3 regions of the Pseudoalteromonas sp. P1-13-1a genome follow, and region 1 is predicted to be linked to each of the others. Evidence: predicted binding sites of a transcription regulator. Region 1 holds the regulator's gene; each other region holds the start of a gene.

Region 1 (10,581 bases):
TTTTGAAAAGCCTATTTTTACTTTATATAACGAAACACAAACATGGCGAATAAACGCTGACGAAGCAACGCTTTACGAAGATAAACAACTTATTTTAGAAGGCAACGTGGTTGCCAAAAATTTAGTTGATAACGCCATGATAGATAACATCAATGCCGACAACATCGAAGTCGACATTAAAGCGCTAACAATGCGCTCTGAGCAGCCAGTGGTTGTCACTGGGCCAAATTTAAAGATTGTCGGTAAAGGCCTTGAAGCCGATTTAAAAACCGCAGTAATAAAACTAATTAACCATACGCGAACAATATATTATGACCAATAAACTCACTAAAATACTTATTATCCCATCGCTGATGCTGGCATTTAGCGCTTCTGCTGCTGAGCCTGCTGCTCAACCGCCAGCAAACCAAATTTCTATTAGTGCAGACCGTCAAGAAGGTCAACTTAAAGAAAACGTAGGTATTTTTGAAAAAAACGTCGAAATTGTGCATGGGAACCGCAAAATTACAGCCGACCGACTCGAAGTACATAAACGTGAAGACCTAGGGGATAACAAACAACTGCTTATTGCCACTGGCAGCCCTGCCTACTTCGAAGAAAAACAAGACGATGGTACCGTAATGAGTGCCAGTGCAAACGAAGTACGTTACGACGTAGCAAAGCGCTTTTTAACACTTGTTGGGGATGCCGAAGTCGCGCAAGCCGGTCAAAAAATTAATGCTAAAAGTATTACCTACGATATGCAGCAGCAGCTTATTAGCGCAGAAAAAGACGAAAACTCAACGGATCGTGTCCACACAATTTTAGTGCCTGTTGAAGCAAATATTAAAGAAAAAACAGGTAACGAAGGTCAACCATGAGCACCTTAAAAGCAGAACTATTAGCAAAAAGCTATAAAGGCCGCCAAGTTGTAAAAAATGTAGGCCTTGAGGTAGAAGCCGGCAGCATAGTGGGCTTATTAGGCCCTAATGGCGCAGGTAAAACCACCACCTTTTACATGATTGTAGGGTTAGTACCTAGCGACAAAGGTAAAATATCTATTGATGATAACGACATCACGTTATTACCTATGCACAGTCGTGCTCGCTTAGGCATTGGCTATTTGCCGCAAGAGTCATCTATATTTAGAAAGCTAACAGTTTATCAAAATTTAATGGCTATTTTAGAAACGCGCAAAGAGCTAAATAAAGCCGCGCGAGAAGAAACGCTTAACAACTTACTTGATGAATTTAGCATTCAACATATACGTGATAGCCAAGGTATGGCGCTTTCTGGTGGTGAACGCCGCCGTGTAGAGATAGCCAGAGCACTCGCAGCGAACCCTAAATTTATTTTGTTGGATGAGCCTTTTGCTGGTGTTGATCCGATTTCAGTGTTAGATATAAAGAAAATAATAGAACATCTTAAAAATCGTGGCATTGGCGTATTAATTACCGATCACAATGTAAGAGAAACCCTTGATGTTTGTGAAAAAGCCTACATTGTTTCTCATGGGGAGCTAATTGCATCTGGCACCCCAGAACACGTATTAAATGACAAAACTGTACGCGATGTTTATTTAGGCGAGCAATTTAGGCTGTAACATTTAAGCCACACCTACAAGCATCTGCTAATATTAATTATAACAACATAAAAGGATTGTTAGAGATACATGAGGCAATCATTACAGCTGCGCATGGGCCAGCAACTTACAATGACTCCACAATTGCAACAAGCGATTCGCTTGCTGCAGCTCAGTACATTGGATCTCCAGCAAGAAATACAAGAAGCACTGGATAGCAACCCGCTATTAGAAGTAGAAGAGCAAGATTACACGGAAGAGTCGGCTGGAAAAAATGAACAAAAAGCAGATACGGATGATGTAACCGTAAGCGCATCGGCTGATGATACAACCAGTGAATACGAGCAAGACAGTGGTGAAGCTTTAAATAAAGACACCGTTAGCGATGATATGGCGATGGATGTAACTTGGGATGAGTACATGAGTGCAGCCCCTGCGGCATCTTCAGGCCCAATGCCAGAAGATGAGTCTATTTATCAGGGCGCCTCTACTGAAACGCTACATGAGTACTTAATGTGGCAACTTCAGCTTACTCCTTTTAGCCCCACTGATGAAGCTATTGCTATAGCCATTGTAGAAGCTGTAGATGACTCGGGTATTTTAACGCTAAGTTGTGAAGAAATTTTAGAAAGCTTTAACCAAGAAAACGATGACGACGTTGAGGTTGAACTGGATGAAATAGAAGCCGTTTTAAAACGTATTCAATTATTCGACCCTGTAGGTATAGCCGCGCGAAGCTTACAGGAGTGCTTGTGTATTCAGCTTAATCAGTTTGATAAAGACACCCCTTTTATAGAACAAACTAAAATGATCTTAACCGATCACATTGATCTATTAGCGGCACGCGACTATCGTACATTAATGAAAAAGACTAAGCTTAAAGAAGACGAGCTTAAAGAGGTCATGACTCTTATACATACCCTCAACCCAAAACCTGCAGATACAATAGTAAGGGAAGAGTCTGAGTATGTCATACCGGATGTATCAGTTAAAAAAATTAAGGGCCGTTGGGTGGTAGAGCTAAACCCAGATAGCATGCCAAAAATACGCGTAAATAGTCAGTATGCGGCCATGTCACGTACCGTAAAATCTAGTGGAGATAGCCAGTTTATTCGCTCTCATCTGCAAGAAGCTAAATGGTTTATAAAAAGTCTTGAAAGCAGAAACGACACGCTGCTAAAAGTAACAAACTGTATTGTAAAACAGCAACAAGCGTTTTTTGAACATGGCCCCGAAGCCATGAAACCAATGGTTTTAAACGATGTTGCTGAAATGGTAGAAATGCACGAATCAACAATTTCGCGTGTTACTACGCAAAAATATATGCATACGCCACGTGGTATTTTTGAGCTTAAATATTTTTTCTCAAGCCACGTAAGCACTGAAAACGGCGGCGAATGTTCGTCAACCGCAATACGTGCCTTAATTAAAAAGCTAATTGCCGCGGAAAACTCAGCCAAACCATTGAGTGATAGTAAAATTGCGGATATATTGGCAGAGCAAGGAATTAAAGTAGCTAGACGCACAATAGCAAAATACCGTGAATCGCTAGCTATTCCACCGTCAAATCAGAGAAAGAGTTTGATATAAGACGTAAAAAACAAAGAGGAAATGCTTATGCAACTAAACCTAACTGGTCGTCACGTAGAAGTAACTGATTCACTTAGAGACTATGTAAATAATAAATTTGCAAAGCTAGAAAGGCACTCAGATCATATTAGCAATGTGCATGTCATTCTCGATGTAGAAAAACTCAACCAAAAAGCAGAAGCGACTATTCATGTAAGCGGCGCAGATTTATTTGCCTCAACAGAGCACCAAGATATGTATGCTGCTATAGACTCGTTGATTGACAAGCTCGATCGTCAAGTCATAAAACATAAAGAGAAGCTTGCTAGACACTAATATTATGAAATTAAGTACATTAGTATGCCAGGACTGCAGCAAAGCTGCGGTCCTTTTTAGTAGTAAAAAAAGAATTTTAGAATTTATCAGTGAGCTGGCTCATGAAAAGCTCCCTTACTTACCGCAACAGGATATTCTTAATGCGCTAGCTAGCAGAGAAAAACTAGGTAGTACGGGTATTGGCCGCGGTATCGCAATTCCGCATGGCAGAATGGGTGGCGTAGAAGAACCGCTTGCGTTAGTACTCGTTAGTGACAAGCCTGTAAACTTTGATGCTATTGATAACTGTCCTGTTGATATTTTTGTTGCACTCATCGTACCAGATGGCGATAACCAGCAGCACCTAAAGACTCTAGCAACCATAGCTGATAAACTGAGCAATAGAGAATTTTGCAAACAGCTGCGAAACGCTAAAACCGATGCAGAACTGTATCAAGTAATTGTTGATCAATCGTAGTAAATACTAAGGGCTATAAATGGAGTTAATAATCATAAGCGGCCGTTCCGGTTCAGGTAAATCGGTTGCTTTACGTGTGGTTGAAGATTTAGGCTATTATTGCGTAGATAATATCCCGGTCAACCTGCTGCCCTCTTTAGTACGTAGTGTTTCAGATAACTATGACAAAATAGCTGTTAGTATCGATGTTCGTAATATCCCCAAAGAACAAGACGAGTTTAACGATATTCTCGAGTACCTACCGGACTTTGCTAAACCCACTCTGTTTTATTTAGACAGTGATGATCAAACACTCATAAAACGTTTTTCAGAAACACGCAGATTACACCCTTTATCCATCGATTCATTGCCGCTCGACTTAGCAATAAAAAAAGAAAAAGAGCTGCTTGATGTACTTGTAACCCGCGCAGACTTTATGCTTGATACGACTGATTTAAGTGTTCACCAATTGGCTGAGTCAATTCGCGAAAAAATACTCGGAAAAAAAGATAAACAACTAATTGTAACGTTTGAATCGTTTGGTTTTAAACACGGCATACCTAAAGAAGCTGATTATGTATTTGATGCTCGCTTTTTGCCAAATCCGCATTGGGAGCCTGAACTTAAACCGCTTACAGGTCTTGATCAACCTGTAAAAGACTTTTTGGCAAACCACAGCATAGTGCAAAAATTTACTTGGCAAATTCAAACATTTGTACAAACTTGGTTACCACACTTAGAGCGCAATAACCGCAGCTACCTGACTATTGCAATAGGTTGTACGGGTGGACAACACCGCTCAGTTTATTTAGCCCAAACTATAGGTGAGAGCTTTGCAATGACACATCCAAATGTAAAAATTAGGCACCGTGAGCAAGAAAAGTAACCTTAAAATAATAACCTGTTCAGTTTAGGTATAGTAATTTATGCGTTGTGAAGACACGTTTTTAATAAAAAATAAATTAGGCTTACACGCCAGAGCGGCAACGGTCCTTGCGCAATTAGCTGTGCAATTTGATGCTAAAATTACCTTACATCAAGATGATAAAGAAGCCGCTGGTGATAGCGTATTAGCCTTAATGCTACTCGAAAGTAGTAAAGGCAAAGAAGTTAAAGTTGTATGTGAAGGCCCAGACTCAGAAAAGGCTTTGCATGCGGTCGGACAATTAATCGCACAGCGATTTAACGAACAAGAATAAACGTTTAATTACCAAGCTTACTCATACATTTTTGCTTTATACCCTGATTTGTGTAGCTTGGTAAATGAATAGTGTTTAATTAGATTAATCACAATGCGGTTAATCGCCTCCCCTCGTATATAAAAAATTAGGATGCCAATGCCAGAAGCGTTTGAACAAGACTACCCACTGCAACAACTAAAACAGGTGACTAAATCACTTAATAGTGGGCAATTTGTTCAAGTAAGACGCATGCTAGCAAAAACGGCCCCGTGTGATACTGCCCTTTTACTTGAATCCTCTCCGCATAAAATTAGACGCATGCTTTGGCAGCTGGTTGACCCAGATGTACAAGGGGACGTGCTAGAAGAGCTCTCTGAAGATGTACGTTTAGGCATCATTGCCCAAATGGAACCTGAGCATATTGCCGCCGCCACTGAGGATATGGGCCACGATGATTTAGGTGAAGTACTACGTAGCCTACCTGACACCGTGTATAAAGATGTAGTTAGCGCGATGGACACGCAAGACCGTGAACGTGCGACACAGGCTTTATCATACCAAGAACGCTCTGCAGGCGCGCTAATGAACACCGATACGGTGACCATTCGCCCAGACGTTACACTTGATGTTGTACTGCGTTATATTAGGCTGCGAGGTGAGCTACCAGAAGGCACTGATGATTTATACGTTGTTGATAAGCACAACTGCTTTTTAGGTGCGTTATCACTTAGTACGCTTTTAACTAATCCGCCTGAAAAAATTGTTCAAGATTTAATGGATGAAGACTGTGAGTCTATCCCTATCTCGATGGATGAAAGTGAGGTCGCTCAATTATTTGAACGCCACAACTGGATATCTGCACCGGTAGTCGATGATAACGCACACTTGCTTGGACGTGTCACTATTGATGATATTGTTGATGTTATTCGTGAAGATGCTGAGCATAGCTTATTAAGCTTAGCGGGTCTTGATGATGAAGAAGATACCTTTGCACCTGTTTTAAAAAGTTCAAAAAAACGCTCAGTATGGCTTGGCGTTAACTTACTTACCGCCCTGGCTGCTGCCTTTGTGGCCAGCTTTTTTGAAAGTACCTTAGACATTCTCCCTATTTTAGCTGTACTCAATGGCATAGTGCCCTCAATGGGTGGTGTAGCAGGTAGTCAGTCCTTAACACTGGTTATTCGCGGTATAGCTGTGGGGCACATTAATCAAACTAACCAACGTTTTTTAATGGCTAAAGAATTGGCCATAGGCGCATTAAACGGGATTATTTGGTCATTACTTATTGCTGGTGTAATTGCACTTTGGCAGTGGGATTTTATGCTTGGCGGCGTGCTCGCATTTGCTATGTTTATGAATCTTGTAGTAGCGGGTGTTGCTGGCGCATGTATTCCTATTTTATTGAAAAAAATGAATATAGACCCTGCACTTGCCGGCAGTGTTGTACTAACAACTGTGACTGATATTGTTGGTATTTTTGCCTTTTTAGGCACAGCAACGTGGCTACTTATTTAGCAACCTAACCCTAGGTTAAGTAGCCACTATTAGTTAAAACGTAAAATTATATTGGTGAGCCTGGTGGCATTGGTAAATTAGTAAAGTTTTCAGGCCACTTACCAGCTTTTATAAACTGTTTAATTTGCTCTGCTAAATACTGCTTAAACGCGCTTTCGCCGACACTGGTGTTACTCAGCATTGAATTTTGATTGTACTCATCACTCAACTTAACTAAGTAGTAACGTAACTGCGCTTGCACCTCTGGGCTTACTTTATCGCTTGCCACTAAATCGGCTATATTTTTTGCAGTTAAAAACTGTACACGTTGAGTGACTTTACCTTTCATCGTATTAGGTGAAGACACATTAAACACGTGACTGTAAAGCTGCTCAAGCAACTCATCTAAGCTATAGAAATTGTAATTACGCACTTGTTGTTGAGCTAAACGATTTAAACGCTGTGGGTTTAATAATAAAGATAAGCTATGCTGTGCAGCGACTTCTGGTAAAGCCATTGCATCAAGTGTTAAACCTGTGCGTCCAGTTATGCTTTCGCGCGATTTAGACTCCCCATAGGCCTTTGGCGGAATAAGCGCTAACACTGACTCGGGCAAAATTAAATTAGCGGGTTTTAATGTGGATAAAATAGCATTTACCGCTTCTTGCTGCTGCGCTTTTGCAACCACTTGTGCGCCCTTAACAGGTGAATTGTCGCGTGTTTCGTACTCGTAATTAACCCCCGCTATAAGTTTAACTGCAGCCTCTACTTGATAGCGATGAAATAAATAGAGCGGCACAAGTTTTTCTTCTAACTGCGAAAGAGCATCGCCCGTTTTAATGTTGTTAATGCCAAATTGCGAAAGCGCTTTTTTACGTACATTAAGCACTCTAAGTAGCTCTTGCGCTGGGTTAGTACCGTTATCCCATAAGTGTGCTGTAGGGTGTGCACCGCCCTTAGCGCGTGCGTCACTGTCAGATATAAACTCAAGCCCCTTGGCTTTGTTCTCTTTTATTATTGCAGCAAGTTCAGCGCTTTCGTCCTGATTAGTAAAGTCGCTGTAACCATATTTAATAACTTGGGTATCCCATACACCCATACCACTTGCATAGCCTCGAGTTACGTCAAGTTCACCTTGCTCGTTAAAGCTAAGAAGTGGGTGTGGGTAATCCATAACCGAGGCTCTATCACCCACCGAAGCCGCAAAATTATGCGCAATGCCCAGTGTATGACCAATTTCGTGGGCACTTAACTGACGGATCCTATCAAGCGCCATTGCTTGTAGGTTTTTAGCTACCTCGTCCCCTTTTAAATAGGGAGCAGCAAGTGCTTCGGCTATTAATATATCTTGGCGCACACGCAGTGAACCAAGCGTAACATGGCCTTTTAATATTTCACCTGTGCGAGGGTCTATTACAGAGCTTCCGTATGACCAACCACGTGTAGCACGGTGCACCCACTGAATTACGTTATAACGGATATCCATAGGGTCTGCATTACTCGGCAGTACTTTTATTACAAATGCGTTTTTGTAACCAGCAGCACTAAATGCATCATTCCACCATTTACCGCCTTCTAATAAGGCACTTTTAACTGGCTCAGGAACGCCTGGGTCTAGGTAGTAAATAATAGGCTCTACGGGCTCACTTATCGGTAAAGTTGGATCTTTTTTAGCTAAACGGTGACGCGGTATGTAACGCACAAACATGGACTCATCAAGCGCAGCGGCATAGTCTTTATGCTCAATACTCCAATACCCTGATTGCGGGTCAAATTTGCGCGGCGTGTAATTATCATCGGGTAATTTAATAAGGGAGTGATGCATATGCACCGTAAGTGCATATGCATCGGCACTCACTTGGCGAACAAATTCACCCGGCTTTGTGCCTTTAAACGTTAATACAGCTTCAAGCTCGGTGTTTTTTACAAACGCCTTTGAGCGACTCATGTACACAGCACTGCGTGATTCATCAAGGCTAAAATTACCCTGTTTACGTGCAGCTAATTTTCGACTAACCCCGTGCACATCACTCAATAAATAAGGTGTATAGTCAATCAATGCGCTGGTTTTATCTTGTGCAACAACTTTAAAGCCCGCTAAGATACTTGATGCAAAGGCCTCTTTAATACTTTGTTGCTCGGCTTTATTATTGGTATTAGCACGATAGTAAGTATTTACAGCGCGCAGCATTACTTTATTGCCAAAACGCTCAAACTGCACAAGGTGCGTATTACCAAGTTGGCCTCTATCTAGACCAATATCGTTTGAGCCAACTCCATAAGGTAAGCTCTGCTGAAGTAAAAATTGCTGTTCTAATTTATCTACTTTTAAGAACACTTTGCCATTTTGTGTATCGTAATAAAACGAAAAGTACCCTGGAAAGTGATTCATTTGGGCAGTAAATTCATCTATAGACTTAATTGCTGCGTGCGCTTGGGTTATGATAGAGCACAGCACAGTAAAGAGTATGTAACTTATTAGTGGTATTTTTTTCATAATCTTATCTTTGTTATTGGCGTTTTAAGTACGATTAGGTAGCACCATTATTACAGTGCTATTTAAACAATACAGGTATTTAAGACGAAATTCAGCGCACTAAGTTAATCTCTCTCACATTTAGATTAGCTAGTACACGTTATCAGGAAAATAGAATGCGTAGACTCCCACCCGTATTACTAGAAGACGGTTGCCCTAGAGAACTTTTATCGTTAATTAGAACCATTTTAGCAGCATGTAAAGAAATATCGTTTCGTGTTGGCCAAGGTGCGCTTTCTGGCGTATTAGGGTCAACGCTTGATGAAAACATTCAAGGTGAAACACAAAAAAAGCTCGATGTACTCTCTAATCAGCTTTTAAAAGATATTTTACTGGAGTCTGGGGCAGTTAAAGCCATCGCCTCAGAAGAAGAAGACTACACAGTTGCAGGTAACCAAGACGCTAAATACATTGTGGCGTTTGACCCCCTTGACGGCTCATCAAACACCGACATAAACTCACTGGTTGGTACTATATTTTCGATTATGGAAGCGCCTGAAGGCTCAGATGCCGCCGATCAAAGTATATTTATGCAGCCTGGCCATAAACAAGTGGCTGCAGGTTACGTACTTTACGGCCCATCAACTATGCTTGCACTTACTACAGGTAAAGGCACACGCATGTTTACGCTAGATAAAACCCAAGGCAGCTTTTTACTAACACAAGATTTTGCCACTATTCCAGCTGATACCAACGAATTTGCTATTAATGCGTCTAACCAACGTCATTGGCAACCAGCAATGCAACGCTATATTAATGATTTACTCGCTGGCGATACGGGTCCACGCGCTAAAAACTTTAACATGCGCTGGATTGCTGCCATGGTTGGCGATGTGCATCGCGTACTTAGCCGAGGCGGCTTGTTTACGTACCCAACCGACACTAAAGATGCAAATAAACCCAACAAGCTACGCTTACTTTACGAAGCCAACCCCATGGCTATGCTAGTTGAGCAAGCAGGTGGTATAGCCTCAACGGGTACTGAGCGAATTATGGATATTCAACCTGATGCAATCCACCAGCGTGTGGCAGTCATATTAGGCTCTAAAAACGAAGTAGAAACATGCTTGGGATACCACAAGTAAACACTTTGTCAGTTGTTAAAAAATAAAATACCAAGCCGCATTTTATTTAAATGCGGCTTTTTTATGTATTCGCTATATATAACCGCAATAAGCCCACATCTAAAAATGTGAATCAGCCTAAATATCTACTCTTTTAATAATGCCAATAATTTTTCAAGTTTTTGGCGATCAAGCTCTCCCATTTGCTCGCTATTACTGAGCGCAAAAATAACCCCTTCGTATTCGCCGCTATCTATATCATCTCTAGAATCAACAACATTTGCCCATAACTCTAAATCATCCAGCTCTATTTCGTTATTTACACAGCGAGTTAGCACGTGAATCAATACCGGTTTTGTGAGTGTATAAATGGGGGCGCTTTCCTTTGCAGGAGTAGAGATAAT
Region 2 (10,581 bases), on a different contig from region 1:
TTGCCGCGCCTTATGGCCATGCTCTTTACGACAAGTGCCCCGTCACCGATTTTATGGATAAACAGCCTTTAGTGGTGGATGAAAATCAGCTTCTCGACGCTGTGAGCCAGCAAATTACAGAGCAAGACTTTGATATTCGTCGCCACATTGTGATCACGCGTGATAGACGTTACCTTGGGCTTGCCCCCTTACGTGATATTTTAAAACACATAACAGAAGAAAAAATTCGTCATGCCCAGCATGCTAATCCGTTAACCATGCTCCCTGGAAATGTGGCGATTAATGAGGCAATAGAGCAACGGCTACGCTCTCAAAGTGCGTTTTCGCTGGCTTATATAGATCTTAATCATTTTAAGCAATTTAATGATTTATACGGCTATGCCAGTGGAGATAGTGTGATCAAGTTATTGGCAGATGTAATTGTGCAAGCCTGCGAAAACAGTGCTAACTTTGTAGGACATATAGGTGGTGATGACTTTATGGTGGTGTTTGCTCAATCAGATGCTGTGCATATTTGTAATACCGTAATTGAGCAATTTGAACTGCAATCACGCACTTTTTTTACGCCTGAGCACATTAAGAGCAAAGGTTACTGGGCTACAAATCGTGAGGGAGAAAAGCAATTTGTACCTTTACTAACGTTATCAATTGGCCTTGTGGAGCCCGACTTACAGGAATGTAAAAACAGCCATCAAGTTGCAGCGTTGGCAACAGATGCTAAAAAAGAGGCTAAGCGGTATCGCCATAGTTATTTGTTTATATGCAAGCGCAGAAAACCTGCGCCAGCCCTAGTGCGCCTAGCACCAGAAAATAAACAGGTAGTATAAAAATAGGTAATTATTATGTTGCCATTAAAAATTGTCGTTGGTGGGTTTGCTTTATTTGCAATTAGCTTTTTTACGCATGGGGTTGAAGTTGTTAATGTTGCTCAAAAGCAAAGTGTGCAAAATGCACGCGAAGAATACCTAAGTGAACTATTAACACGCGCGCTAGAGCGGGCCAATTATCCTGTAGATATAAAAATGCAGCCAGTGAGCTTGCAGCAACAACGTGATTTAATTGAGTTAGATAAAACAGGGTTAGATATTTATTGGAGCATGAGTAGCCCCGAGCGAGAGGCGCGGGCAATAGCGGTTAAAATACCCTTATTTAAAGGGTTTATAGGTAAGCGCGTTTTGCTAACCAGTAAAAAAAATGTTGGAAAATTTAAAGGTATTACTACTTTAGCGCAGTTAATGGAGCTCTCTGCAGTGCAAGGGCATGATTGGCCAGATACAAAAATAATGGCCTATAACGGCTTACCTGTAAGGCCGCTGAGTAACTATCAAGCTATGTTTACGCTTACCAGCCGGGGACGAATCGATTACTTTCCACGATCATTTATCGAAGTTAATTCTGAATTGGTTGCTAATGCACAAAGTAACTTAGTTATTGTGCCTAATTTATTTATTAGTTACCCCACGGGTATTTATTACTTTGTTGTTAGTAGTAAACCTGCTTTAGCGCAGGCTATAGAGCGGGGGCTAAAAAAAATGCAAAACAGTGGTGAGTTTGATGCGTTGTTTGATGAGTATTTTGCAAAAGATATAAACTCACTCCCTTTTACTAAAGGATACGTCACAGAATTAAAGCTTGATAACCCTTACTTTTAAAACAAAAAAGGAGCCTCAGGCTCCTTTTATTATACAGTTAACCGCACTTTATTAGCGAAGTAACGACTCAGATAATACCGGGCGAATTTCGCGGATAATTGCTTGAGTAAGCTTAGGGGCTCCACAAATAATGTTGCCGCTATGGTTGTAGTTAATACCACCTGCAAAATCAACAACCATGCCGCCAGCTTCTTTTACAAGTAACTCGCCAGCTGCTGTATCCCAAGGTTTTAAACCAATTTCAAAAAAGCCATCAACACGGCCCGCGGCTACATATGCCATATCAAGGGCAGCAGAGCCTGCACGGCGAATGTCTGCAGTGTGTACAAATAAAGCTTTAAATGCATCTGAGTATGCATCTAAGTGATGCTTTTGTTTAAACGGAAAGCCTGTTGCTAAAATTGAACCAGCTAACTCTACGGTTTTAGTCACCCGTAAACGTTTGCTGTTTAGTTGTGCGCCTTGGCCACGAGATGCAGTGAAAAGTTCGCCACGAATTGGATCGTAAATTACAGCTTGGTCTAAACGACCTTTTACTTTTAGTGCGATAGAAACCGCGAAATGAGGGATACCCTTGATGAAGTTAGTTGTGCCATCAAGTGGGTCAACAATCCATTGGTAATCTGCATCTTTGCCTTTGTGCTCACCTAGCTCCTCACCAACAATGCAGTGGTCTGGGTAAGATTTTAAAATTGTATCACGAATTACGGCTTCGGCTTCTTTATCAATGTTGGTCACTAAATCGTTAGTGCCTTTTTGTTGAATTTCAACTTTTGATAAATCTTCACTTGCGCGAAGTAAAATTTTGCCTGCGTTGCGCGCAGCGCGAACCGCAATGTTTAACATTGGATGCATGGTATTACCTTTGGGTTGTAAAAGAACGTTTATATATTTAAGCCGGCGTATTTTAGCGACTTTTGCCATAAAGTAAACAATAAACCCCAAATACTTTTGTGTGTTTTTTGTACTACCTTGAAACACCTATATATTTATTCATTTAAAATTTTATAAATAACTTGAGCTTTGGGTAATAAACCTATCTCCAGCTGCTATTTTTAGTGCTAACAGTGCTGATTTTACTTGCAATAGGCCTGCTCTTGATACGTGAATTTGCCTTGTTTTCATTGTAAATATTTGGCCAAAGAAAATTAATTCAAACATCACAATAGTTCATTATGTTAGTAAATATCTTAGTCGGGGGACGGGTAAAAAAATAAAAAAGTGCTTTACCTAAAGTTAGCTTGAGGTTTTATCTTATTTTTAAGCAATTAACTAAGGTAAATAATAATGAAATTAGAACACGTACATTTAGTAGTAAACGATATAGACGCAATGCTTACATTTTACCGAGCAGCGTTTCCGTATTGGTCAATTAGAAGTGAAGGTAACAACACGTGGTATGGCAAACCTAAGCGCTGGGTACATTTTGGTGACGATAATCACTACATGGCTATAAGCGACAACGGCGAGCATAAAAACAGAGATTTGACAGGGCATCAAGTCGGGCTAGCGCATTTTGCCTACGTTACAAATAACTTAGACGCTGTTATACAACGCTTAAAAAACGCCGGATTTAGCGCTGATAAAATGGGGGCGGAAAACCCATTTAGAAAAAACGTATACTACTTAGACCCAGCAGGGTTTGAGGTTGAGTTTGTGCAGTATATGAGTGACATTCCAAGCGAGCGAAATAACGACTTATAAAAAGAGTATTAAAAAGAGGACAGAAAAGCGCTCAATAGGGCTTTTCTATCCCCTACACTTTATGTGCACTATTTATTGTTCACGCCAAGCTGCGCTTTTAAGTCATTAGCAAAGCTTATAAACTTTTCTTTTATAGTACGCTTTACTTTAACCTCTACAGAGCCTAATACAGTCCTTCCTTCAATCTGAATTGTGGGGCCTTGGCGCTTATTCAGCGAGACCGTTTTATTTTCAAAGCTGCCCATTATACAAAACATTTTTGAAACCACATTAACGTGCTCTGGTACGTATATTTCTTCACTTCCAAAATAACAGCTGACGTGAATAGTGACGTGTTGGTGAGTGAATATGGCATCGGTAAAGTCGAGCACAATTGACCCCATATAATTTTGGATATAAATATCTTTAGGCACAACCCATTGGCCGCTACGTTCGCTTGAGCCCAAAATGCTTTTTAACGTTAGGCTTTCATTTTCGCCTTGTTGTGTACTGTAGTTAGGCGCGAACTGAGTTTGTTTTTGAGCAGTATACTGTGTATCGGCATGTAGAGTTAAATCCTCAACTAAGCCAAGTAGAGCCGTGTTGTCGGTTGTATCCATAGCGCTGTCTAGGCGCCTTTCGAAGGCTTCAGCAGATATCTCACCATGGCTGTAATTATAAATAAGTTGATCTATCACTTGCTCACGAACTTGCTCTATTGGGCGGTCTTCAATTTTTACAGACATGGGATTAATCCTTTTATATTTGCATTATCGTTTTATTAGCAAGCCATATACCAATATTAAAGTTATTGTATATCAATCACTTATTCTTTATTCGAGTTCCGTTGTTTTACTATATTAACGATAAATTAACCAAAACAGCAATATAATCGTTATTTTTACCACTTAAGAAAGTTTTACCTAATAGCCTGTAAATGTTTACTCAGCTGTATTTCTATTTATAGCTCATGAAACGTCTAAGTGTATGAATTTAATTGATAAATAAAGTTGGCCTAAAGCTCGCATATATAAAAGTGTCTTTAATCAAAAGGAGAAAGATTATGAAAACATTTAACAAATCTATGATTGCGGCTTTAGTTTTAGGTACTACAGCTATGGGTGCTCAAGCGGGCACGTGGGAAAATGAAAGTAAAGATGCTTGGATTGATGGTAAGGCAGAAACAGTGCTTCTTATGAACACTAATCTAAACAACTTTGACATTAACACTGATGTAAAAAATGGCAAGGTAGTACTTACAGGTAAAGTAAACAGCGACCTTGATAAAGAACTAGCTGAAGAGCTTGTAATTAGCCTAGATGGCGTATCTGATGTAGAAAACAACCTAACTGTTGTGAAAAACATGGATATGGACGACAAAGATCGTAACACTATGGATGATGACGATAACGACTTAACTGACGCTAAAATCACCACAGTAATTACAACACGTTTCTTATTTGACTCAGAGGTTGACGGTACAGATATCGACGTTGATACCGACAACGGTATAGTAAAGCTTAAAGGTTCAGTTGAATCTGAAGCTGAAAAGCAGCTAGCAGTAAAAATTGCTAAAAATGCTGAAGACGTTCGTGACGTAGTAGATGAACTAACTATCGTTGCTGAATAATGCACTATACTAAAAGCCCAGCTTAGCTGGGCTTTTTGCTTGTCATTTTTAAAGGAGCTACATTATGGATATCATTCGTATAATATTGTCGATTTTATTACCGCCACTGGGTGTATTTTTACAAGTTGGTTTAGGTATGCACTTTTGGCTAAATATTTTACTAACTTTACTGGGTTACTTCCCTGGTTTAATTCACGCTATTTACATTATCGCTAAAAAATAATGTGTGGTGTGTTCAATGTGAGCCGGCCACTTTTTTATAATTATTAAAATTGTAAAAAAGCGGCTTGCATACTTCTGCATTTATTTTCCCACTATTTCCTGCCTATTCGCACGCAAAAAGATTACTATTTAAGCAGTCGGCTTACTGATTGTTAAAATAAAGGTTTTTGCTAGTGACAAGCCTTAAAAAACTTTTTATACTGCAACCCGCTTTAGTCGCTCAGTGGCTAAACGCTTCAAAAATTAACTACCGCGTAGTTATACAAAGTTGGCCCCTTAGCTCAGTTGGTTAGAGCACACGACTCATAATCGTTAGGTCCCCAGTTCGAGTCTGGGAGGGGCCACCATTTTAAATATCCTATAGTAATAACATTTCATTCAATGGCTTATAGCTACTTAGCCAATATCTTTAAGATAACTAATCATTTAGCATTTTAGGCAACAAGCTAGAACTGTAATTTAGATTTATCCCTCTATTTTATATTCTGCAATCAAGAAGGTAGTTATCTTGCTAGCGACAGCTGTTATTATAAGTCCTGCGGCTTTTTCAAAAACTGCTCGTTATAGCTTTTAAGTATTAATAAATGAAAAAGCGCACTAAACAGTGCGCTTTTTTATGCAATTTACTTTTTATAAGTAGCTTCTAATTAACTTGGTACTTACTGTTAGTACGAATGTAGATAGTTGCAGGTTTGTCGCTGTTATTTTCAAGCGAGTGGGTAAAGTTACCGGTTGATTCTACATAGCTGCCTGCGCTTAGGTTTTGCGCTTTATCTTGCTCGCTTGAGTTGTACTCAACGGCGCCGGCTATAACAACAGCACGAAATTCGCTTGCATCTGTTTTTATTTCACCTTTAAAGCCGGCAGGAAGTTTAATCATTGAGCCGTTCATGTCAGCTGTATTTCCCCAAAGGTAGGTTGTTTGCACGCCTTGGGCGTTAATGTTGTTTAAATCGCTGCTGTTTAACCACACCATGTTGTCTGCATGTAGGTTTAGCGGGCGCTCGCCATTATCAAACTGCTCTTTTGTGGGCTTTACCAAATAAGGGCCTGAGTCTATTTCTAGGTAAATTAAGTTAGTTTTGCTATTAGCTGCTGTAGTGTGGTTTTCACCTGCAGGTTGTGTCCAAAATGAACCCGCTGGCATCCACATTTTTTCAGCTGTTGGGTCGTCATTATGCATTTGTCCTTCAATAACGATACCGCGGTAGGTAATGTTGTGAATGTGTGGTGGAGATTCAAAGCCTTTTTTAAAGCGTACTAACATGCCTGTAGCAGTATTGGTTGTGCGATTTCCCCATAAATCTGCAGCGCCTGGGCTTTTATCTCCACGTAGTGGGTTTAAATAACCCCAATCAATATTGCTAGCGGCAACTACTTTTGATGCGCTTTGCTGTGCTAAAGCTGGCGTTGATATGAGTGTGGCAACCAGTGCAAGGGTTGATACATTAAGTGATAATTTCATTAAAAGCTCCGTTGAATTGGTATGCCGTATATAGTAAGACCTAAAATTCAGTCAATAAATGAGCATATATTAAATACACTTTCGCAAAAACGTGGATAATAACGTTATAGTTATGCAAGCTGTGAACGTAACAAGAGGGCGTGATGAAAATAGCCGATCTACAGGTATTATTGAAAGTGGCTGAGCTGCAATCCATTACTGCTGCTGCAAATCAATTGGACATGAGCTCATCTGCTGCTAGCGTTTCTTTAAAGCGGATAGAGCAGTCGCTTGGTGCACAATTATTTGTGCGCACAACAAGGCAAATACGCCTTACACCTGAAGGGGAGCGCTATTTACCTCTTTGCCAACAGGCGCTGGATTTGTTGCAGCAAGGGCAAGTACTTATTCATGAAGAGCAGCAATCAATTAGTGGTGAAGTACGAATCGCCGTGTCATCCGAAATGGGGCGCAACCTTATGCGGGTGTTACTTAATAACGTGATGGATAAACACAGCGAAGTGACGCTGCGCTTGCAAGCAAGCGACAGCCGCGCAGACTTTTACCGCGATGGTGTTGATGTTGCGCTGCGCGCCTTGACCAAAGAGGCTGCACAGGATTTAAATTTATATGGGTTTAAAATTTGTAACATTGCACATGTGCTGTGTGCCTCGCCTGATTATATTAACAAGCATGGTGAGCCTTCAGCCCCAGAGGATTTAGTGAATCACAATGCGCTGTTATATAAGCTTTATGAGGTAGTGCATGATGGGTGGGAGTTTTATAACGATAACCAAAAATATAAGGTTAAAATGAACAGCGACCGCGCTGTTAACGATGGCGATATAGTTAGACGTTGGTGTATTGATGGCACCGGGATTGCTAAAAAATCGGCCATTGATGTAGCAGAAGACTTATTGACTGGTAGGCTAAAAAGATTAATGCCTGATTACAAAATCCCCCTAACTGAAATGTGGTTAGTACTGCCTAGCCGCCAGCTAATAACGCCCGCCATTAGACTTATTCGTGATGAGTTAAAACACACTATTAGCCAATTAAGAAAAAACTTGATTGCGCAAGGGATAATCAACGAGCAAGAGTGGCCCGACTCACCTTAGTTTACTTTACGTGAGGTTAGTTTTAGCTAGCCTTGCGCCTTTAAAATTCAATTCGCTTTCCAGCGGTGGATTAAATTAAAATATACGCTCTTCTTTTATGTTCTATTTTTTCTAATTATTGGGCTTATTGCTCAGCTGATCCTATATTTATTCTAAGCAGGTGTTAGTTAAGCCCTTTATCCATTTACAGGTATCGTATGTTACTTAAACAAAAAGTTTATATTAGTCTTATTTTAGCTATTGTTGTGCCATTAGCGGTTTCTACGTTTTTATTTTCAAATAGTATTCAAAATCATACCGATGAAAAGCTCGCAAAGGTTGATTTACCTACCGCGCTGAGTGAAGTTAAAAGCAAAATTGAGCTTGAACTTGCCACTCCCATTATTGTTGCTAAAGAGATTGCGCAAAACAGCTTTGTTAAACAATGGCTAAGTAACGGTGAGAGTGAGCAAGCAAGGGCCGATTATATTAATTATTTAGCCAGCATTAAAAAAGATAACAACGCAGTTATTGCTTATATAATTTCTAAAAACAGTAACAACTATTACACAGATACTGGCATATCTAGAAAGATAGATAGAAATGAAGATGTATGGTTTGATCAGTTTTTATCCTCTAACAGACCCTTTGAAATAGCACTGGACATAGATAAAACCACAAATAGCATGGTGGTTTTTATTAACTATGCGCTACAAATTAATGGCGAGCGTACCGCCATTACGGGCGTAGGACGCTCGCTTGATTCTATGATCAACTTAATTAATGAATACCGTATTGGCGAGGCCGGTGTAGTGTATTTGGTTTCTGATAAAGGTGAGGTAATGCTTCACAGTGATAGAAGTAAAATGGGCCAAAAAATTAATATTAACGATATTAAAAATGGCGCCATTATTAGTAAAACAATGGCCGGTGAAGATTATGTTGTATCGAGTACACCTATTGAATCATTAGGCTGGCACTTAGTAGCAGAAGTACCCGAGCAGCAGCTATACGGGCCAATAAACAGTGCCATTAATAGCAATTTATTATTTGGTGTGATCATTGCCATTATTGGCTTTGCCCTAGCCAGAGTTTTAGTGTCGCAAATATTTAAACCCATTGAAAATATAACCGCTGCTGTGAGCGCGTTAACTAAAAAAGACGGCGATTTAACTGTAAGGCTGCCCACTAACGATAACAACGAAATATCAGAACTTGCCGCTAACTTTAATTTATTTTTAGAGCAGTTGCATGGCATGTTTAAGCAGGTTTCGGACTCAGCAACTCACGTAAAAAGTATTTCAGAGGATGTGTTAGTACAAGTACAAGGAGCCGCCAATTTGGCCGAGGTGCAATCATCTAGTACGCAAACTGTGGCGGCAGCCGTTAACGAGATGGAAGTCACCGTACAAGATATTTCAAATAGTGCCAGTAATGCCTCTGACATTGCTTCTTCAACAGAGGAAGCGACCCACAAAGGGGTTGAGTTTGTAAATAGTACGATAAAGCAAATGGAGCAGTTAGAAAACGCCATGGCTACCTCGGTTGCCTCGGTAACTGAGCTTTCAGGGGAAATAAAATCAATTACACAGGTGCTTGATGTTATTAAAGCAATATCGGAGCAAACTAACTTACTGGCGCTCAATGCTGCCATAGAAGCTGCACGGGCAGGTGAACACGGCCGTGGTTTTGCGGTTGTAGCCGATGAAGTAAGAACCCTTGCTATGCGTACTGCAGAGTCGACCGAGCAAATTAACGAAATGATAGACACGTTAAACTCTAAGGCGTCTAGCACGGTGTCGGATATAGAGCTGGGGAGTAAGAATACCTTAGAAAATGCTGAGCGCTTAAAAGTAACTGGCAGTACCTTAACGGGTATTTCTCAAGAAATTGTTACGCTAAGTGAACTAAATAGCTCGGTGGCTACAGCCACCCGCGAGCAAACATTGGCGACCTCAGAAATTAGCCAAAATGTAGTAATGATTTCTGACTCTGCGCAGCAAACAAAGCAAAATATGAAAACCTCAGAGGAGTTATGCAGCGGGCTAAATGAAGAGTCAAATATATTAAAAGAATTACTAGGTAAGTTTACGCTTTAGCAAAGTAATAGGTTTCAGTGAAAAGCGCGCTGTAATTTGGTAACAGCGCGTTTTATAACACTTAGTTCTTTCGGTAAATCTCGTGTTGAATGTCGTAAATATTAACGCTTAAACTATCAGAGTCTCGACAGTAGGTTTTTAGACATTCAAGCAAGCTCTCACTCAACATTTGTTTTTGTTCAATCGAGCGCCCAGCCATGATATGCGCCGCAATATGAATAAACCCTTCTTTTCCTTCACCTAGCTGATATTGCTGATAAGCAATTGCGCGGGTTTTAATGGTTTCTAGGTCAAACAAACCACTTTGAAAAGTCGCGTTGTGTACTTTTTCAACAAGCACTTGCGGTAATACAGGAAGATCTTCAGAGTGTTCAATAATAATGTGCGGCATTTACGCGTTTCCTATTATGAGTTACTACGTGGGCGTGCGCGTCATTGTACCAAAGCCTGAACTGCGCGCTAACCCCTGAATAGTCTAAATTTAGTTGTATTAATTTTTGATGGTAGTATAAAAACAGTCACGTGAACCTTCGCTTATAAGCAAAATTAAGGATTAATATGAAATTACCATACCGCTTTAAACGTTTAGCTGTGCTCTTAGGTGCAGTGGTTACATTAAGTGCCTGCTCAGATGACGTTGCGTCGGTGAGTTTAGGGCTGTTTACTACTAAAGATGTAGTGGTAAATTCGCAGCAAGACCCGCTAGTAAAAGGGGTTACGTGCCATATTAGCCATATTGAGGCCGACTTAGATT
Region 3 (10,581 bases), on a different contig from region 1:
CGCCTAAATACTACCGCGAGTAATATTTCGAATGCTAATACAATAAGTTCATCCCAAGACAAAACATACCGAGCTCGCCAACCTGTATTTGCTGCCGAGCTGACTAAAGCGTCTGCCTCAGCCAGTAACCCTCAGGGCTCCGCTGTTGGTGTTAAAGTGTTGGGGATTGTTGAGAGTAACAAACCACTACAAATTGAATATAACCCTAATCACCCAAGTGCGGATGAAAATGGCTATATCTATAAACCCAACGTTAATGTTGTTGAGGAGATGGCAAATATGATCTCTGCATCTCGCTCATATCAAACAAACGTGCAAGTTGCCGATGCAGCTAAGCAAATGTTAAGCAAAACGCTGTTACTTGGGCAGCGATAACCGAGGGTAGGTTATGAGTAACGATATTAGTACTAGTTCATCTTTTATGGACTCGATTACTTGGCAAGAGACTCAAGTAGCGACTTCCACTGAAGAGAGCGATGCGTTAACACAGGAAGATTTTTTCTCGTTGCTAACTCAGCAGCTATCGTATCAGGATCCGAGTAATCCGGCTGATAACGATCAGATGATTGCGCAAATGACTAATTTTACCATGGCGCAAGGTATCACAGATTTAAACACAAATTTTGAGTCGCTTGCCTCTTCAATGACTTCAAACTCTGCTTTACAAGCATCAACCCTGGTTGGTAAACAAGCGCTTTTAGAATCTAATACGCTTGAACTTGGCGAAAGTGGCGAGGCAAAAGGATCGGCAGTTGCTGAAGAAGCCGTTGATAATTTAAAAATTAAAGTCACAGATGCCTCTGGGCAACTGGTTAGAACTATCGATATGGGTTCGCAAGCAGCGGGTGCTGTGCGCTTTAGTTGGGATGGGAATAACGAATCTGGCGAACGCCTACCAGAGGGCGAATACACGATTACTGCAGAGGGCAGTACCAACGGCGAGTTTTCAAGCTTACCGGTAGCCACATTCAAAAACATTGAAAGCGTTAATATCAACGGCTCTAGTGGCATTATTATTAACACCAAAGAGGGTGCGGTTAGGTTGACAGATGTCGCAGAGATCGCATAACCATTTAAAAGTATTTCGCCTGCTAGCAGGCTATTAGATTAAAAGTTAGAGGTGAATTATGAGCTTTAATATCGCACTTACAGGCCTAGCTGCCGCTCAAAAAGACTTAGACGTAACAGCAAATAATATTGCTAACGTAAATACCACTGGTTTTAAAGAATCGCGGGCTGAATTTGCTGATGTATATGCTGCATCTGTGTTTAGCGCAGGTAAAACCAAAAATGGTGATGGTGTGCAAACTACCATGGTTGCACAGCAATTTCATCAAGGCTCACTGCAATTTACTAACAACTCGTTAGACTTAGCGATTACCGGCGAAGGTTACTTTGCAATGACCGATGATATTTCATCGCAAGATTTAACCTATACTCGTGCAGGTGCATTTAAGCTTAATCAAGACAATTTTATGGTTGACGCCAAAGGTAATTATTTACAAGCTTTTCCGGTTGATGCATCAAGTGGGGACACCACATCGGTAAGTCTAAGTACAACTAACCCAATTCAAATTCCTGATTCATCTGGTTCGCCTCGCGCTACAGAAAACGTATTTTTGTCATTTAATTTAGATGCAACAGCAGATGCTACAGGCCTTGCTTTTGACCCTACATCAAATGGTACGTATAACTCGTCAACGTCTACAACCGTTTACGACTCATTAGGTGAACCACATATTCTGCAATACTTTTTTGTAAAAGAAGAGGATGCCGCCTCGGGTGGTACTGATAACAGCTGGGAGGTATACGCAACCTTAGATGGGAAAGTTGTAGATGGTACATCAGGTGCAGAGCAAACTACTACACCTTATACACCGATTGCTACACTTGGCTTCGACTCTAGTGGTTTACCTGCGACAACCAACGGTATAGCAAATACTAACGCCACAACATTTGACGAAATTAATTTGCCGGCAGGTGCAGGCACTGGTTTATCGTCAATGCTTGATAACGGCGCGACATTTCCAAGCACGGGTATTGAGTTAAATTGGCGAGATGAAAATAACACAGCAGGACGTATTCCCACTCAGTACTCAAGTGGTTTTGAAGTAAAAGCCCTTGACCAAGATGGCTCTACAGTCGGTCGTTTAGCGGGTATTGATATTGGCACAGACGGCAAAATTGTGGCCTCGTACAGTAATGGTGATTCAACCTACTTAGGGCAAGTGGCTATGGTACGCTTTCCAAACTCACAAGGTTTATCGCAAGTAGGCGATACCAGCTGGAAGCAAAGTATTGACTCTGGCGAGCCGGTAGCCGGTGAAGCAGGTTCGGGTACTTTTGGTAGTATTAATTCATCTGCACTTGAGCAATCAAATACCAACTTAACAAACGAATTAGTTGATTTGATTACCGCTCAACGTAACTACCAAGCAAACTCTCGAGCGCTTGAAGTTAACTCAACAATTCAGCAAAGTATTTTGCAGATTCGATAAGTTAACACTATTTTTGGTTAAGATTTTAAGGCTGCATTTTTGCAGCCTTTTTTATACCTAATACCACAAAAATAGCCTAGCTGAACCGTTCAATACCTTCCTTATATTGCGTCAAATTTAATCTGGCACCTATTTTGCATTTATCAACTCAGAGATTTTTTATGTGAGTCGATGTTATGGACAAAATGGTCTACATTGCGGCCTCTGGCGCTAAGCAAAGCCTACAGGGGCTTGCACTTAAAGCCAATAATTTGGCAAACGCAAATACCACAGGTTTTAAAGCTGACTTCGCGCAAGCGCGTTCTATGCAAGCATTTGGCGAGGGCTTGCCGACCCGAGTGTTTTCTATGCAAGAGCGACCTGGTTCTAACATGACCTCTGGCGGCATAATAGAAACAGGGCGAGATTTAGACATTGCCATGAGCGATAACGCCTGGCTCGCTGTTCAAGATGACTCAGGGAATGAAGCCTACACTAAAGTTGGTACGCTGAACATTACTGCACAAGGCATGTTAGTAACGAGCCATGGTCGTCAAGTTATTGGCGAAGGTGGCCCCGTAATTCTACCTGTCCCTATTGAAAAAATAAGCTTTAGTGCAGATGGCGCCATTCAGGTTCGCCCGCAAGGCGCACCAGCCAATTTTTTAGAAGAAGTAGACACGCTACGTGTTGTTGAAGGAAACAGCAGGCAGCTTGAAAAAGGTAACGATGGTTTATTTAGACCAGTACCTGGGCAAACCGTTGATACCTCTGAAAATGTAAAAGTATTAAGTGGTGCACTGGAAATGTCTAACGTTAATCCAGTTCACGAAATGGTCGATATGATCAACCACCAACGTCAATTTGAGTTACAAGTAAAACTAATGAAAACAGCTGAAGAGATTGACGAACGTCAAGATCAGTTGATGCGCATAGTTTAACTTTAAAATGAGGGCATACTTATGAATCCTGCATTGTGGATAAGTAAAACAGGGCTAGACGCTCAACAAACTGATATTTCAGTTATTTCAAATAATTTGGCGAATGCCAGTACCGTAGGTTACAAAAAGAGCCGCGCTATTTTTGAAGATTTACTGTATCAAAACATCAACCAACCTGGCGGGCGATCATCACAAGATACTGAGTTACCATCTGGCCTAATGCTTGGTGCCGGTGCAAAAGTGGTTGCTAACCAAAAAGAGTTTACGCAGGGCAATATGCTCACCACTGAAAATTCACTTGATTGGATGATCTCAGGCGAAGGCTTTTTTGAAGTGTTGCAACCTGATGGCAATATTGCCTATTCGCGTAATGGACAATTTACTACCGATGAAGACGGCCGCATTGTTACTTCAGGCGCTGGCTTTGTTGTTCAGCCCGAAATGAACGTACCGGATGATGCGCAATCAATTACGGTTTCTCAAGATGGTGAAGTATCTGTACGTGTTGCAGGGCAAGCCGATAATGTGGTGATTGGTCAGCTAACAATTAGCGACTTTATTAATCCATCTGGTCTTGAGCCAATTGGTCAAAACCTTTACACCGAAACGGCTGTTAGTGGTGCGCCTGTGCAAGGTAATCCAGGCGTAGAAGGGTTGGGTACTATTATTCAGGGCTCGCTTGAAACATCAAACGTTAATGTAACAGAAGAACTGGTAAACCTTATCGAAACACAACGTGTTTACGAAATGAATTCAAAAGTAATCTCAGCCGTTGACGAAATGATGAGCTACATCAATCAACAGTTATAATCGTGCACAAGGGGATAGTTATGCGTAAAGTTATTTTATTTGCCGCAGGCACCTTATTTTTAAGTGGCTGTGTTTCTACGCAAAATAGTGAAGTGGTTCAAGACGACCCATACTACGCACCCATGTACCCAGAGCCTGTAGCAGAGCCTGTTGTTGCAACAGGTTCGCTATTTAATACCAACACATTTAATGACCTGTATTCAGATAAAAAAGCGCTTAGAACAGGCGATATAATTACCGTTAAGCTTGAAGAGTCAACACAAGCTACAAAAGCCGCAAAAACTGAAACTGACAAAGAAACCGACGCCAGTTTGGACCCCATTATTGGATTAGGTGGCTTACCTGTAAATATAGGTGGCGACAGTATTCAGTTTGGTATTGGTAGTGATTCATCATTTACCGGTGACTCTAAATCAAATCAGTCAAACAGTTTAGTGGGTGATATTTCTGTAAATGTTATGCGTGTTTTACCCAATGGTAACTTAGTTATCCGTGGTGAAAAATGGCTAACACTTAACACTGGCGAAGAGTTTATTAGGCTCGAAGGGCTAGTTCGCCCGCAAGATGTAAGTGCCGATAACACGGTTGAGTCGAATAGAATTGCGAATGCCCGCATCCAGTATTCAGGTAAAGGGCAAACACAAGAGGCGCAAAGCCCAGGGTGGTTAACACGTTTCTTCAGTAGCTCGTTATTTCCATTTTAAAGGATAGTAGTATGAAAAACATTAAAGCGTTTATTTTGATCATACTGCTAGGCTGGCAATTTTCTGCCAGCGCGGAACGAATAAAAGATGTTTCTATGGTTGAAGGGGTCCGTGCCAACCAATTGGTTGGCTATGGTTTAGTGGTGGGGCTACCTGGCACAGGGGAGCAAAACTCTTACACGCAACAAAGTTTTAGGGGCATGCTAAACAGTTTTGGAATTACCTTACCTTCAACGCAAAGCCCTAAAATTAAAAATGTAGCTGCAGTGGCAGTTCATGCTGAGCTGCCGCCGTTCAGAAAGCCAGGGCAAACAATTGATATTACGGTTTCTTCTATTGGCAGTGCAGGGAGTTTACGTGGCGGCACATTACTACAAACTTTCTTGAAAGGGGTTGATGGTAACGTATACGCCATAGCACAAGGCAGCTTAATAGTAGGGGGTTTAGGTGCACAAGGGCTTGATGGCAGTAAAGTGGTTATTAATACCCCAACCGTCGGCCGCGTACCAAACGGAGCTACTGTTGAGCGCGAAGTTAAAAGTCCTTTTATGCAAGGCGACTACATTACGTTTAACTTAAATCGTCCAGACTTTACTACTGCAAAACGTCTAGAAAAAACAATCAATGATTTAGTTGGTCCTAATAGTGCACAGGCGATTGATGCAGCCTCAGTACGCGTTATTGCCCCGCGTGATGCATCGCAAAGGGTGTCTTATTTATCAACGCTTGAAAACCTAGAGTTTAAGCCTGCTGACACCTCTGCAAAAATCATTGTTAATTCACGCACAGGCACAATTGTCATTGGCAAAAATGTGAAGTTACAGCCTGCGGCAATAACCCACGGCGGCCTAACAGTTACGATTGCTGAACAGCAAAATGTAACGCAGCCTAATCCGTTAGCAGAAGGCGAAACCGTCGTTACACAGCAAAGTATTATTGACGTTAACCAAGATGATTCTCGTGCGTTTGTATTTAACCCAGGCGTCAGCTTAGATGACTTAGTGCGTGCTATAAATGAAGTAGGTGCAGCACCTGGCGATTTAATGGCTATTTTAGAAGCCCTTAAAGAAGCGGGTGCAATTAACGGACAGCTTGTTGTTATTTAAATTATTAAAAGCTCGGTGTTACAACAATGTAGCCGAGCTTTTTTAATAAAACCTGCCTTTAAAATGCCTTTGGCTTAATTTTTGCATTTATCGAAGTATTATTCATTTTTGTGTCAAAAAGCTGATGGAAACAAATCACCTCGATAAGCAAAACTTTTTTGATTTAAGTAATCTTAATACTTTACGTCAAGACGCCTTAAACAGCGGTGATGCATCTACTGATGCCTCTAAAGCGGCGCTTAAAAAAGCAGCGGCACAATTTGAAGCTATTTTTACGCAGATGCTTCTAAAAGGCATGCGTAAAGCTAACGAAGCATTTGAAGATGAAGACAGCCCGTTTAACTCTAGCGGCGTAAAGTTTTTTGAAGAAATGCACGATCAGCAGCTCTCTTCTGAGCTTTCATCAAATGGGTCTTTAGGCTTGGCTGATTTAATTGTGCAGCAGCTCTCTCCAGAGGCTGAAAACTTTATGCCTGGCTCAGTGTTAAGAACAACCAACGACTTTATCAGTGATAAACGCGCAGGCTCTGAACTACCCCACGAAGAACTGAATAATGTTGAGCAAGTAAATAAAGACGACTTAGCCCTCAGCAGCGAAGCAACAGACACTAAAACCCCAACACAGCCTGTACAGCAACCGACATTTAATAATGCTGGAGAATTTGTGAGTGCAGTGTGGGAGCATGCCAAAACAGCGGCCGAAAAAATAGGTTTAAACCCTGCAGTGATGGTCGCTCAGGCGGCCCTTGAGACTGGTTGGGGCAAGCATATTATTAATAAAAGTGACGGTAATAGCTCAAATAACCTGTTTAATATTAAATCAGATAAAAGCTGGGAAGGCGACAAAGCAAGTAAAGTAACGCTTGAATTTGAGCAAGGCACGCCTGTTAAAAAGCAAGCAAGTTTTAGAGCTTATGATTCTATAAAAGAAAGCGTAAACGACTTTGTCGATTTTTTAACGCAAAACCCACGTTACGAAGAAGCATTACAAAAAACAGCACAGCCAAACGAATTTTTAGATTCGCTACAAAAAGCAGGCTATGCAACGGACCCTAATTACGCGAGCAAAATAAAAAAAGTGCTAAATAGTAGTGAGCTTAAAAATATTGCAACAAGCGCGTTTACCCAAGGAGTGAAGTAATATGTCGTTTAGTTTATTAAATATTGCCAGTTCAGGGGTGCGTTCAAGTTCTGAACTGTTGCAAACGACCAGTAAAAACATCACCAATGTAAATACCGAAGGCTACGTACGTGAGCGCACTGAATTTACCACTATGGTAGATAACCAAGTAGGGCGCGGCGAAACATATCGGTTATTGAACGAATTTGCCCAGTCGCAGTTAAACCGCGATACGTCAAATAAATCGTTTTTTGATCAATTCGTAACAGAAGCCAACCGTGTTGATACTATTTTTTCGGAAGAGTCTAACAACTTATCAACCGGCATAAATTCATTATTTAATAACGTGCAAGAGGCGCTAAATCAGCCGTCTTCATCAGTTGCTCGTTCACTCGTAATGACCGATGCGCAAAGTTTAGTTGATCAAATGGACAGGCTCTCAGGTATTGTGCTTGAGCAACAAGGTATAGTGAATGAGCAGCTTGAGATTTTTTCTGAAGAAGCCAACTCACTCATCCAAAATATAAATACGTTAAACCAAGAAATTGCAGTCGTAAATGGTACTAATAACGCATCAGACGCGAGTTCTATTTATAACCAGCGCGACTTAGCTATTCGTGAATTATCAGAGCTCGTAGATATAGAAACACTCGATGGCCCTAATGGCGAAAAACTCGTATTTATGGGCAGCGGTGAGTCTTTAGTTATGGAAAACGGTACATTTAACTTGTTTTCTTTGTCGGGCGACCCCGATCCTAATTTTAAAGAATTGACGCTTGATGTTAATGGCGGCAAAGCCGTGCCGCTAGAAATAGATGCAAGCAAATTAAAAGGCAAAATTGGCGGCTTGCTGGCTTTTAGAGACGACATACTTGTGCCTGCACAAAACCAGATTGGCCAAATGGGATTGGCAATTGCAGATGCGTTCAACGAGCAAAATAAATTGGGTATGGATGCTAACGGTGAGCTAGGCGGTGATATTTTTACTATACCTACCGTGGGCGCTTATGCATACCAAGATAATACCGGCGGTGCCAGTTTAACTGCCACGCTTGAGGCCGGTAAGGGCAGTGAACTGCCTGCCAGCGACTTTATTGTTACTTATACCGCTAATGCAAATGAAGTGAGCATTCAGCCCGTTGATAATAAAGGGGAGCCGATAGGCAGCGCTTCTTTAGCAACGATACCGCCATCTGGTGTCATCGACTCAGACGACATTACAAGTGGGGAGTCGTTTGGTTTACAAATTAATGTAGCAGGTACAGGTAATACCGGTGATCAGTTTCAAATTAAACTTAACTCTGAAGCGGCAAACAGTATTTCCCTTGCGACAAGCCGCGGTGAAGACTTAGCTCTGGCATCGCCTATTCGTACAGCTAACAGTATAGATAATGTAGGCACTGCCACTATTTCAGCTGGAGAAGTAACAAGCGTTACATCGGGTGGCTTTACCACCGCCCCTAGTTTAGCCAATGGTGATATCACTCTTGTTAAAACGGGCGCTGCAAATGAATACCAAATTACAGATGCAAATGGCACCACAACCTTTACTATAACGCCACCGGCAGAGGGTATACTGGCTCAGGCTGGTGCACCTTATAGCAACTATGGCTTTGACTTTGACATTGAAGGCACGCCAGCCACTGGAGACACTTTCACCCTTGAATTTAACGAAGGCGGCTTTGATGATAACCGCAATGGTTTAAAGCTCGCTGATTTACAAAATGGCGAATTAGTGCGTAAAAATGTAGTGACAACAGCAGCAGCTGATAATCACGACACATTTAATCAAGCCTATTCGGGGTTAGTGAGTGATATTGGCGTAGTCACTGGTCAAGCCATTACCAGTGCCAGTGCATTTGATGCATTAGCCCAGCAATCTGAAGCCTGGTATGAATCGCTCTCGGGTGTAAACCTTGATGAAGAAGCTGCCAATTTACTACGTTTTCAACAATCATATTCGGCATCAGCTCAAGTATTGGCTGCTGCCCAAGAAGTTTTTGACACCTTATTAAGTGCGGCGAGGTAATTATGCGTTTATCAAATAACTTAATGTATCAAAACAACATTAATAAAATACTCGATAACCAACAAAGTGTTGCTAATGCACAAGAGCAAGTAACAACAGGTAAAAAATACTTAACTACCTCAGAAGCACCTGCCGCTATCTCGCAAGGAATGCTGTATTCAAATAAAATACAAACAAATGAGCAATATACTAAAAATATTGACCAATTAACTGGCCGACTTGAGACTGAAGAAACCATTTTACAAAGTATAAATACCAATATCCAACAAGCGCAAGAGCTAGCGATTCAAGCAGGTAATGGTGTTTATACTCAAGATGATTTAGAGTCAATCGCGGCTGAGCTGAGTGAAATACAAAAAACACTCGTCAATTTGATGAATACCCGCTCAGAAGACGGTAAGTTTATATTTTCAGGCTACCAAGACAGCACTCAACCCTATCAGTTTGACTCTACAACAGGTGAGTACACTTATAATGGGGATCAAGGCCAGCATGTTATAACCATTGCTGAAGGGGTGAGTATTAAATCAAGCGATAACGGTTTTGATACATTTGAAAAAAGCGATGCAAGGTTAGATGTTACAGATAATCAAGCTGCTATCCCGGTAACTACCCCTGCAAATAATATTACAGCGGGCACGGTTTATGTAGATGGTCAAACAGAGTTCGACCGTTTCCATCAAGATAATTACAATGCTGACCCAACCGCTGCGGCAACAGCGAACACGTATAATGTTATAATAACGCCAGGCGCTACCGCTAATGACCCCGATACTTATGAAATATTGCGTGACGGTGTGTCGCTAAGCCCTGCACAAGTTGGCGAGATAACGGATGAGCCAATCGATTTTGCTGGAATGAAAATCGAATTTGAAGGCGAAGCACCAGGCCAGCTTGATTTTACCCTCGAAAAGCCGCACAAAGAAAATGTGCTTAATACATTACAATCACTCATTACAGGGCTTAATGATGGCACACTGGATAACAATGATTTTCAGCAAGTGCTAGCTGATGGTGTAGTACAGCTTCAAAATGCAAGTGAGCAAGTCGTGTATACGCAAGCGAGCTTAGGCGGGCGTATGAATGCGGTTGAAAGTGTAAGCGACTCAAACCTTGCGCAAGATATTCAAAACAAAAGCAACCTTTCTGATCTAGTAGAAGTAGATATGGCAGAAGCTATTAGTGACCTCACTAAACAAGAAACCGCACTGCAAGCCTCGCAAGCCACATTTGGCCGTTTAACTAACCTTTCATTATTTGATTACTTGTAAATAAATTATAAGCAGAAATACCTTGCCGCTTTAGTTAGCATAAAGCGGCAAAAACCTCCCTCAAAAAAGCGGCAATAATTTGTCATCCCTCCAGCTAAACAGATAACTTAATTATTAATGTAT

What was found. Region 1 encodes sigma-54, which starts transcription at its own class of promoters, with help from an activator protein. Its sites were predicted from a motif close to GTTGGCACGNNNNTNGNNT; they were not measured.
Region 2: the regulator sigma-54 is predicted to act here: its motif matches at 4,345-4,363, upstream of AN391_RS06865 (BON domain-containing protein).
Region 3: the regulator sigma-54 is predicted to act here: its motif matches at 6,107-6,125, upstream of flgJ (flagellar assembly peptidoglycan hydrolase FlgJ).

Annotation. Positions count from the first base shown of each region.
Region 1 covers NZ_LKDV01000003.1:94,112-104,692, forward strand. The annotation lists gene lptC (LPS export ABC transporter periplasmic protein LptC) at 1-322, shown strand, start outside; gene lptA (lipopolysaccharide transport periplasmic protein LptA) at 312-860, shown strand; gene lptB (LPS export ABC transporter ATP-binding protein) at 857-1,582, shown strand; gene AN391_RS04065 (RNA polymerase factor sigma-54) at 1,652-3,151, shown strand; gene hpf (ribosome hibernation promoting factor) at 3,179-3,466, shown strand; gene AN391_RS04075 (PTS sugar transporter subunit IIA) at 3,471-3,923, shown strand; gene rapZ (RNase adapter RapZ) at 3,943-4,788, shown strand; gene AN391_RS04085 (HPr family phosphocarrier protein) at 4,829-5,101, shown strand; gene mgtE (magnesium transporter) at 5,240-6,598, shown strand; gene AN391_RS04095 (zinc-dependent metalloprotease) at 6,645-9,074, opposite strand; gene AN391_RS04100 (class 1 fructose-bisphosphatase) at 9,230-10,198, shown strand; gene AN391_RS04105 (hypothetical protein) at 10,324-10,581, opposite strand, start outside.
Region 2 covers NZ_LKDV01000007.1:81,091-91,671, forward strand. The annotation lists gene AN391_RS06840 (bifunctional diguanylate cyclase/phosphodiesterase) at 1-827, shown strand, start outside; gene AN391_RS06845 (ABC transporter substrate-binding protein) at 843-1,652, shown strand; gene suhB (inositol-1-monophosphatase) at 1,704-2,507, opposite strand; gene AN391_RS06855 (VOC family protein) at 2,940-3,356, shown strand; gene AN391_RS06860 (LiaF domain-containing protein) at 3,425-4,081, opposite strand; gene AN391_RS06865 (BON domain-containing protein) at 4,399-4,965, shown strand; gene AN391_RS20360 (YqaE/Pmp3 family membrane protein) at 5,030-5,188, shown strand; tRNA gene AN391_RS06870 (tRNA-Ile) at 5,458-5,534, shown strand; gene AN391_RS06875 (DUF4437 domain-containing protein) at 5,831-6,652, opposite strand; gene AN391_RS06880 (LysR family transcriptional regulator) at 6,796-7,749, shown strand; gene AN391_RS06885 (methyl-accepting chemotaxis protein) at 7,947-9,827, shown strand; gene AN391_RS06890 (5-carboxymethyl-2-hydroxymuconate Delta-isomerase) at 9,889-10,218, opposite strand; gene AN391_RS06895 (CreA family protein) at 10,386-10,581, shown strand, end outside.
Region 3 covers NZ_LKDV01000046.1:10,280-20,860, forward strand. The annotation lists gene flgC (flagellar basal body rod protein FlgC) at 1-375, shown strand, start outside; gene AN391_RS18700 (flagellar hook assembly protein FlgD) at 389-1,069, shown strand; gene flgE (flagellar hook protein FlgE) at 1,128-2,498, shown strand; gene AN391_RS18710 (flagellar basal body rod protein FlgF) at 2,675-3,418, shown strand; gene flgG (flagellar basal-body rod protein FlgG) at 3,440-4,228, shown strand; gene flgH (flagellar basal body L-ring protein FlgH) at 4,249-4,932, shown strand; gene AN391_RS18725 (flagellar basal body P-ring protein FlgI) at 4,944-6,038, shown strand; gene flgJ (flagellar assembly peptidoglycan hydrolase FlgJ) at 6,163-7,179, shown strand; gene flgK (flagellar hook-associated protein FlgK) at 7,181-9,187, shown strand; gene flgL (flagellar hook-associated protein FlgL) at 9,190-10,458, shown strand.